2 regions of the Rothia sp. QJM3NY_36 genome follow, and region 2 is predicted to be linked to the other one. Evidence: riboswitches for the same ligand, from Rfam matches in the RefSeq annotation. Region 2 holds a riboswitch; the other holds the start of a gene.
What was found. Region 2 has a riboswitch for thiamine pyrophosphate ahead of thiM (hydroxyethylthiazole kinase). Riboswitches for the same ligand answer to the same signal wherever they lie in the genome.
Positions count from the first base shown of each region.

Region 1: it holds a riboswitch for thiamine pyrophosphate, as region 2 does, so the genes downstream of both, AC0VXQ_RS08985 (ECF transporter S component) here and thiM (hydroxyethylthiazole kinase) in region 2, are expected to answer to the same signal.

Region 1 covers NZ_CM149658.1:2,019,764-2,024,161, reverse strand. Annotated here, with positions in the region: gene AC0VXQ_RS09010 (Na+/H+ antiporter subunit D) at 1-219, shown strand, start outside; gene AC0VXQ_RS09005 (Na+/H+ antiporter subunit E) at 219-902, shown strand; gene AC0VXQ_RS09000 (MrpF/PhaF family protein) at 902-1,222, shown strand; gene mnhG (monovalent cation/H(+) antiporter subunit G) at 1,219-1,680, shown strand; gene AC0VXQ_RS08990 (DUF4235 domain-containing protein) at 1,715-1,987, opposite strand; TPP riboswitch at 2,210-2,314, shown strand; gene AC0VXQ_RS08985 (ECF transporter S component) at 2,388-3,008, shown strand; gene AC0VXQ_RS08980 (ABC transporter ATP-binding protein) at 3,029-4,398, shown strand, end outside.
Region 2 covers NZ_CM149658.1:197,077-201,474, reverse strand. Annotated here, with positions in the region: gene thiD (bifunctional hydroxymethylpyrimidine kinase/phosphomethylpyrimidine kinase) at 1-448, opposite strand, end outside; gene thiE (thiamine phosphate synthase) at 445-1,170, opposite strand; gene thiM (hydroxyethylthiazole kinase) at 1,167-2,294, opposite strand; TPP riboswitch at 2,285-2,380, opposite strand; gene AC0VXQ_RS00865 (DoxX family protein) at 3,466-3,909, opposite strand; gene AC0VXQ_RS00860 (MarR family winged helix-turn-helix transcriptional regulator) at 3,977-4,398, opposite strand, start outside.

The DNA.
Region 1 (4,398 bases), 560 kb from region 2:
TCCGGTCAGACGGCCTCCGGGGCCTACTCGGAGAAGGACGTGACCCTCCTGCCGCGCACCATGGTCGGGTCCACGGCGGCCCTGGTGGCCGTGGGGGTCGCTCTCACGGTGTTCGCCGGGCCCATCTTCGACTTCTCGGGTGCGGCCGCCCACAGCCTGGATGACCAGCAGACCTACATCCGCGCCGTGCTGGGCGAAGCGGCGGAAGGAGGCCGGTGATGAACGAGCCGACCGGGCGCCTGCCCACCACCCGCCCCTCGGGGGCGCACCTGACCGAGGTCGTGCTGATCCTGTGGCTGGTGGTGCTGTGGGGCGCGCTGTGGCAGGACTACGGCATCGGGAACCTGGTCTTCGGGCTGGTGCTCGCGGTGCTGGTGGTGCGCGTGTTCAAGCTGCCGCCGGTGCGCTCCTCGGGCCGGTTCAACGCGCTGCGGGCCCTGGAGTTCCTGGCGAAGTTCCTCTGGTGGGTCTTCCTCGGCTCGGTGCAGGTGCTGTGGCTGGCCGTGCGTCCGGGACCGCAGCCGAGCAACGCCGTGGTCTCGGTGCGCTTGCGCTCCACGGATGACCTGATCATGACCGCGGTGGGCCAGGTGGTCTCCCTGATCCCCGGTTCGCTGGTGGTGGAGGTGGACCGGCGCAGCGCGACCATCTACTTCCACGCCATCGACGTCGCCACCGACGAGGACGTCCGCCGCTTCCGGGACCGGGTGTTCGCGGTGGAGCGGCTCGTGGTCGAGGTGATGGGCAGCCGGGAGCACCTGGCCGAGGTCCGCGGGCGGACCGGCGGACGCACCCGGGTGCGCCGATTCGAGAACACCGGGCCGGAGCGGGCCGTGCAGCGCCCGGAGGCCGCGGCGTCGTCGCCGGGGCCCGGCGCGGGCAGCGAGGAGGAGAGGCAGTGATGGAGGGCTTCGTCGTCGTGTGCGGGGTGATCCTGGTGGCCGCGACCCTGTGCACCATCTACCGGCTGGCCAAGGGTCCCACCCTGCTGGACCGGGTGGTGGCCTCGGATGTGCTGCTGGCGATCGTGGGGGCCGCGGTGGCCGTGGACATGGTCTACCGGCGCAGCTACGAGAACATGACCCTGGTGCTCATCGTCTCGCTGGTGGGCTTCCTGGGCTCGGTGACGGTGGCGCGCTTCGCCAACAACCAGAAGCCCGCGGAGGAGACCCCGGCCTCCGAGGTGCCGACCACGGCCGGGGACCCGGGGGTGGATCGATGAGCGGGATGGACGTCGCGGCCGGAATCTGCCTGATCATCGGGTGCCTGATGTCCCTGGGCGCGGGGATCGGCATCGTGCGCTTCCCGGACGTGCTGACCCGTCTGCATGCCGGGGCCAAGCCCCAGGTCTTCGGGCTGTTCATGCTGCTGCTGGGGGTGGGGCTGGCCGCGCGCTCCTGGGCGCTGGTGCCCCTGCTGGTGTTCGTGTGGGTGCTGCAGCTGGTGGTGATCCCCGTGTCCTCGCACATGGTGAGCCGTTCCGGGTTCCGCAACAAGCACTTCCGGCCCGAGTCCCTGTCCCACAACGAGCTGGCGGACCTGGTGCAGCGGATGTCCGAGGAGGACGCCCAGCGGGCGGACGCCGGAAACGCCCCGCAGACCGGGGCGGATGATGCGGGGGTGCGCGAACCCGGCGCGGACGCCGACGCCGACGCCGCGCGGACCGGTCGATCGGACTGACCCGCCCGCGCGGCGTCGGCGGGGCCGGTGCGGCTCAGACCTCCCGCTGGCCGCCGCGCTGCACCTGATCCTTCCGGTCGGCCTTGTTGGCCGCGCGGGTGATGCCCACCTTGATGAGGGTGCCCACCAGGCCGGTGATCAGGGACCACACGATGATGTCGCGCAGCGACTCCTCGGGATCCGCGTTGTCCTCGGGCGGCTCGTTGCCGGTGACCTTCCGCCACCCGGCGCTGAGCACCTTGTTGGCCAGGGCGACCCCGCCGAGGGAGGCCACCGTGGAACCGATCTTGATCAGGGGATTGCTCATTCCTGCTCCTTAGCTTTCGTGGTTCGCCGGCGCGGGCACCCGGCGTCGTCGAGTGATCTCCCGCGCATCCACCTCAGCTTACGGCCCGCTCGGCCCCGCCGCACCCGCCGGTGCGGGAGGGGGCGCCCCGATGCGGGAGCCTTCCGGTGGTTTGGGAGCACTCGGAGGGCTCCCGAAACACCGGAAGGCTCCCGAACCGCCGCTGCGCTAGGGTGGGGACGTCCACTACGACAGGGGAGCCCCGACCGGGGCTGAGAGTGCACACCGGTGCAGACCCTCGAACCTGACGCGGTTCATACCGCCGGAGGAAGTCGAGTTCTCGGACCCCGCGGCCCATCCCGGCCCCTCGCCGGGCGACGTCGCGGCGTCTCCCCTCCTGCCATCCCCAGGAGGAGTCCTCATGAACACCACCACGAGCACCCGACGCCGCAGCTGGCGGGTCGTGGACATCGTCATCGCCTCGGTCATCGCCGCGGCCTGCTCGCTGATCTTCTTCGTCTGGAACAACGCCGTGTACCCGGCCAGCAGCGCCGCGACCGCCGGGTTCCCGCCGCTGGGCGGGCTGATCGGCGGCGCCTGGCTGATCGCCGGCCCCCTGGGCGGGCTGATCATCCGCAAGCCCGGGGCCGCCCTGTACTGCGAGCTGGTCGCCGCGATCATCTCCGCCCTGCTGGGCTCCAGCTTCGGGCTGACCGTCATCTGGTCGGGGCTGTACCAGGGCGTCGGGGCGGAGCTGGTGTTCCTGCTGTTCGCCTACCGCCGCTTCGACCTGCCGGTGGCCCTGCTCTCCGGTCTCGCCTCCGGGGTGGTCATGGCCGTCATGGAGAACATCATCTACAACCCCGAGTGGACCATGGACTACAAGCTGGTCTACGTGCTGTGCGGCGCCGTCTCCGGGCTGGTCCTCGCGGGTCTCGGCGCCTGGGCGCTGACCCGCGGGCTGGTGGCCACCGGCGTCCTGGACTCCGTGGCCGCCGGTCGGGACGCCCGGCGCGCCGCTTCCCGACGTCGCCCGGCCTGACCCCGATGCAGACCCGACCGATGGCGTCTCGCGCGGCCGCCGTCACCACCGAGGGCTTCGGCTGGCACTACCCCAACCGGTCCGAGCCGGCCTTCCGCGACGTCACCCTGGAGATCCCGCCGGGGCAGAAGGTGCTGCTGCTGGGGCCCTCCGGCGCCGGGAAGTCCACGCTCCTGCACGCCCTGGCCGGGGTGCTGGACCAGGAGGAGGACCCGGCGCTGGGCACCGCCCTGATCGACGGGTTCCCCGCCGCCCGGGCTCGGGGCCGGGTGGGGCTGATGCAGCAGGACCCGGAGGCCTCGATCGTGCTCTCCCGGGTGGGTCAGGACCTCGCCTTCGGCCCGGAGAACCTCGGGGTGCCCCGCGAGCAGATCCGCCCCCGCTGCGAGGAGGCCCTGGCGGCGGTGGGCCTGGACCTGGACTGGGAGCGTCCGACGTCGGCGCTGTCCGGCGGGCAGAAGCAGCGCCTGGGACTGGCCGGGATCCTCGCGATGCGCCCGGGTCTGCTGCTGCTGGATGAGCCCACCGCCAACCTGGACCCGGCTGGGGTGGAGGAGGTGCGCGACGCGGTGCTGCGCGCCGTGCGGGAGTACGGCTCCACGCTGGTCGTGGTGGAGCATCGCGTGGGGGTGTGGGCCCCGCACGTGGACCGGGTGATCGTGCTGCGCCCGGCCGGCGGCATCAGCCACGACGGCGCCCCCGAGGAGGTCCTCGGGGCCGGCCGTCGGGAGCTGATCCACGCCGGGGTGTGGGTGCCCGGGCACGTCCCGGTGGGTCCGGGGGAGGCCGACGGCGTCGCGGGAGGCGGGTCGAGGCCCGCCGTGCCCGGGACCGAGGAGGCGGGGACCGCCGATGCCTGGAGCACCGGGCGGGACTCCGGCGGTGCCGAACCCCCCGCGGGAGGCGAGAGGCTGCTGGCGGCCCGGGATCTGGCGGTGACCCGGACCCATCCGCAGCGGCGCTGGGCCCGGGTCCGACGCCGCGCCGCGGCGTCGTCCACCGAGGCGCCTCCGGCCGCGGCGGCCGAACGGGAGCCGTGGGCCCGGACGGCCCCGGTGGCCTCCCGCGGCATCGACCTGACGCTGCGCGCCGGGCAGCACCTGGCCGTGGTGGGCCCCAACGGCGCGGGGAAGTCCACCCTGGCCCTGACCCTGGCCGGTCTGCAGTGGCCGGCCGCCGGGCTCGTCGTCGCCGCCGAGGGGCTGCGCGGGGACCCGGGGGTGTCCTGGGACCCGATGTGCTGGTCCTCACCGGAGCTGATCCGGCGCATCGGCACCGTGTTCCAGGAGCCCGAGCACCAGTTCGTCAAGGCCACGGTGGCCGAGGAGCTGGAGCTGGGGGCGCGGCTGAGCGGGGCCGAGGATCCGGGCGCCCGGGCCGAGGACCTGCT
Region 2 (4,398 bases):
GCAGGCGCGCGGCCTCCGGGAGGTTGGGGGTGATCACGTCCGCCAGCGGCACCAGCAGCTCCCGCAGCGCCGCCTCGGCCTCCTCGGCCAGCAGGGGATCGCCGCTGGTGGCGACCATCACCGGATCCACCACCAGCGTCCCCAGCTGCGTCCGACGCCGCCGGAACAGCTGCGCCAGCGCCTCCACCACCTCGGCCTGCCCCAGCATCCCGGTCTTCACGGCATCCACCGGGAGGTCATCCAGCACGGCCTCGACCTGGCTGACCGCGAAGTCCGCCGGCACCGGGTGGACCCCGCGCACCCCCGTCGTGTTCTGGCTGGTCAGGGCCGTCATCGCCGCCGTGCCGTACACCCCGAGCGCGTGGAAGGTCTTCAGATCCGCCTGGATCCCGGCCCCGCCGGAGGGATCGGAGCCGGCCACGCTCAGGGCCACCGCCGGGCGCCTCACGACGCCGCCCCCTCGCTCCGCGCGGCCGGGGCGGCGCTGCCCGCCGCGGCCAGCACGCCCTCGTCCACCGCGGCGGCCCGCAGCTCTCGAGCCGCAGCCCGGGGGTTCTCCGACGCCGCGATCGCCGAGACCACGCAGATCCCGTCCACCCCGGCCCCTCGCAGCAACGGCAGGCGATCCGCCCGGATCCCCCCGATGCCCACCGCGACCAGCCCCGCGGCCCGCGCCGGACCGGCCAGCGCGGCCAGGCCCTCCGGACCCAGGGGCGCTGCGGCGTCGGTCTTGGTGGGGGTCGCCCACACGGGGCCGATCCCCACCAGGTCCGCCACCCCGGACTCCGCCGCGGCGCGCACCTCCTCCGCGGTGGAGGCGGACACGCCCACCATCCGCTCCGGGCCCACGGCCCGGCGGGCCACCGCCAGGGAGGCGTCGGACTGCCCCACGTGCACGTGCAACCCCAAGCGCTCGGCCACCCCGACGCGGTCGTTGACCACCAGCGCGGCGGTGCGCCCCAGCGCGTCCTCCGCCCGGCGCACCGCGTCCCGGCAGGCGCGGGCCAGGGCGAGGAATGCGGCGTCGTCGGCGTGCTTATCCCGCACCTGCACGATCCCCGCACCCCCGGCCACGGCCTCGTACACCACGTGCGGCACCCGCTCCGGCCCGCCGCACAGGGCCGTGTCCGTGATGAAGTACAGCGCGGGGTCCACGCCCTCCGGGATCATGCCAGCTCCTCCATCCCCACCAGCTCGACGACGCCGGCGCCGTCCAGTGCGTGCAGCGCGTCCAGCCACGCGACGCGGAAGGAGCCCGGCCCCCTGGCCTCGCGACCGGCCAGGATCCCGGCCGCCCCCAGGTGGGCATGGGCGGCCAGCACGGCGTCGTGGGCATCGAGGCGAACGGGCGTCTCCCGGCCCGGCGCGGCGGCATCCGGGGACTGTGAGCCCTGAGAAGAGCCGGTCCCCGCCGAGGATCCTGCCTCCGACCGAGGTCCAGCGCCCATCTCCGGCCCGACCTCTGGCGAGGATCCGGCGTCCTGGCCGTCGGAGGCGGACTTCGCCTGCCCGCCGCCCGTGCCGGTCACCTCCCGAACGGCTCCCAGGTACGCGGCGACCACCGCGCCCAGCGCGCAGCCGGTGCCGATCACCAGGGGCATCAGCGGGTGCCCGCTGACCAGGCGGGTGACCCGGTGCGCGGAGACGATCAGGTCTCGCTCCCCGGACACGGCCACCACCGCGCCGGTGCGCTCGGCCAGGGCGCGGGCCGCCTCCAGGGCGGACTCCACGGTGTCCGTGGCGTCCACCCCGCGGCCGCCCGCGCCCCTCCCGGCGAGAGCGGAAACCTCGCTGGCGTTGCCGCGGATCGCCGCCGGAGACAGCTCGAGGACCTCCCGGGCGAAGCCGGTGCGCGGTTCGAGCACGCCGACCGCCACCGGATCCAGCACCCACGGCACCCCGTGATCCCGGGCGCCGGCGATGCCGCGGCGGTAGGCCAGCAGGTTCTCGTCGGAGGGGTTGCCCACGTTGACCAGGACGCCGTCGGCCAGGCCCGCGAAGACGCCGGCCTCCTCCGGGTGGTCCACCATCGCCGGGGACGCGCCGACGGCCAGGAGCACGTCCGCGCTGATCTCCCGGACGACGGAGTTGGTCATGGCGTGGACCAGGGGGCCGCGAGCGCGCACGGCATCCACGGCCGCGGCCACGCGCGCGGGAAGGTCGGAGGCCGACGCCTCCCCGGCGGGGGCGGAGCCGGGGGTATCGGGGCCGCGGTGCGATGCGGCGTCGGGGGCTTGGGAGTTCGGGAGGTTCCGGGATTCCCGGGGGTCTCCGGACGTGGTGAAGTGCGTCATGGTGACGTCCCTTCGCTAGTGCTGGCTAGATCAGGTTCCAAGGGTCTGCTCTCAGCCGCCCACGGGCGGCACCCCTCGTCACGGGCTCCCCGCGCGGCGCCGGTGCGACGGCCGCAGGGGAGGTCAGGCCGCATCCTCGCGACCGACTCAGGCCTCACTGTAGTACGCATCACCGCGGAAGCGCCGCCGTGCGACATCGGGGGTGAGGGGGATGGGCCCGCCTCCGGCCGGGACGAAACGCTGGGATGAGCGGGGGCGGGCGGGATGAGTGGGGTGGGTGGGGATGGGGTGTCCACCGGGTTGTCCACAGGGGCTGTCCACACCCGTGGAGAACTCACACCGATGTGGTTCCCGACGACGCGCCCCTGCGGGCCCGTTCCACACCGATCCGGTCCCCTCATCCCCCGACATATCCCCACCTGTGGAAAACTCCGTGCACAACGGGTCGACCGCGGGCCGCCTCCGACGTCGGGGGTGTGGACGGCTGTGGATAACGGCGACGCAGCGCGGCATCCGATCAGCGGGAGGCGCGCGGCCGGGGATCGGGGCGTCACCGAGGGCGCGGCCCCCGAGCCACGGAACCCTCCTCGCCCCCAGACGTGCCCCCGGATCCCCGATCTTCCGCGGAATTCCGGGGGATGCCCCCGGTAGCCAGACGCCCTCGGAGCACCGAGATCCCCCAGAGAGACCCGGAGAACCCCGCCGGCCGAGCACCGGGCCCGCACCGGGCGCGCACCGCGGACGCGAGGGTGCGGGTATCCGATTCTCCACCGTCCCATCCACAGGCGCTGTGAAATGACAGCGGTGTGTTTCGTGCGAGGTGGGTCACCGTTCGAACACCCTTGCCGGGGCCGAGGGCCCGCAGCGGGCGGGGCGCGGCGGGCGCGGAAGACATGCGCGCATCGGCACTCGCAGACGTCTTCGAGTTGTTCACAATGTTGTACACACCTGTGGATAACCTTCTCCACCGGTGTGCACCGCGCCGCCGCCCGATGCTCGATATCCGATGTCGGGAGCGCAGCGTCGATGACGCCGATGACGGCGGACCGTTCTGACCCCAGACGCACCGCAGGGCGGCACCCCGATGCGAGGATCAGGGTGCCGCCCTGCGCGGCGGACGGAAGCGGCGGTCGGATGCGGCGGATTCGCTGCCCCGCCGGGGAGGGTCCGCTCAGGCCAGCAGGCTCGCCCCAGGACGGCCTTCGAAGGCCCCGGAGATCGCCAGGCGGCCCGGCCCGGTGAAGGCCAGCGCCAGCGCACCCAGGGCCAGGACCAGCACGAACTCGTAGCCGCCGTCGCTGGCGAAGAACCCGGCGGAGGCGTGGGCGAAGTAGATCGCGCCGAGCATCTCCAGGCCCAGCAGCAGCCCGGCCAGGCGGCTGAGCAGCCCCACGATCAGGGCGATGCCGCCGATGAACTCCAGGTAGGCGGCGAAGGCCGCGGACAGCTCGGCGGCAGGCACGCCCATCTGCGCGAAGTTCGCGGCGGTGCCGTCCACCGTCCACGTGTGGATCTTCTGCCAGCCGTGCATCAGGAAGACGATGCCGAGCACCACACGCAGCAGGAGCAGCCCGAAGGAGGCGCGGAAAGTCGAGGTCTCGTTGCGGTAGCTCATAGTCGGCTACTTTACCGATCAATGAAATTTCCGCTAGGGGTTCGTCACAGAAGGCGACGTCGGGGCGTCACCTCTCGGCGTCGCCCCCCGGGCAGGCCTCCCCCAGGCGCGGATGCTGCCCGCGCTCCAGCTGCGCGTTGATCACCGCGGAGGGCTTCCCGCCCAGCAGTGCCTCGCCGATGCCGGCCAGCTGGGTCACCTGGCGGCGGGTCAGGTGGTTGAACACCGAGCGGCGCACCTGCTCGACGTGGCCGGGGGCCGCGGCCTCCAGGACCTCGCGCCCGACCGGCAGCAGGTGGCACAGGGTCACCCGACGGTCCACGGTGGAGGTGGAGCGGCGCACGAAGCCCTGCTCCTCCAGGCGCTTGACCACCCGGGAGAGCCGAGCCAGGCGGGTGGAGGTCTGCGCGGACAGATCGGACATGGACAGCCGCTGCTCCGGAGCCTCGGAGAGCATCGCCAGGACCATGTACTCCACGAAGCCCAGGC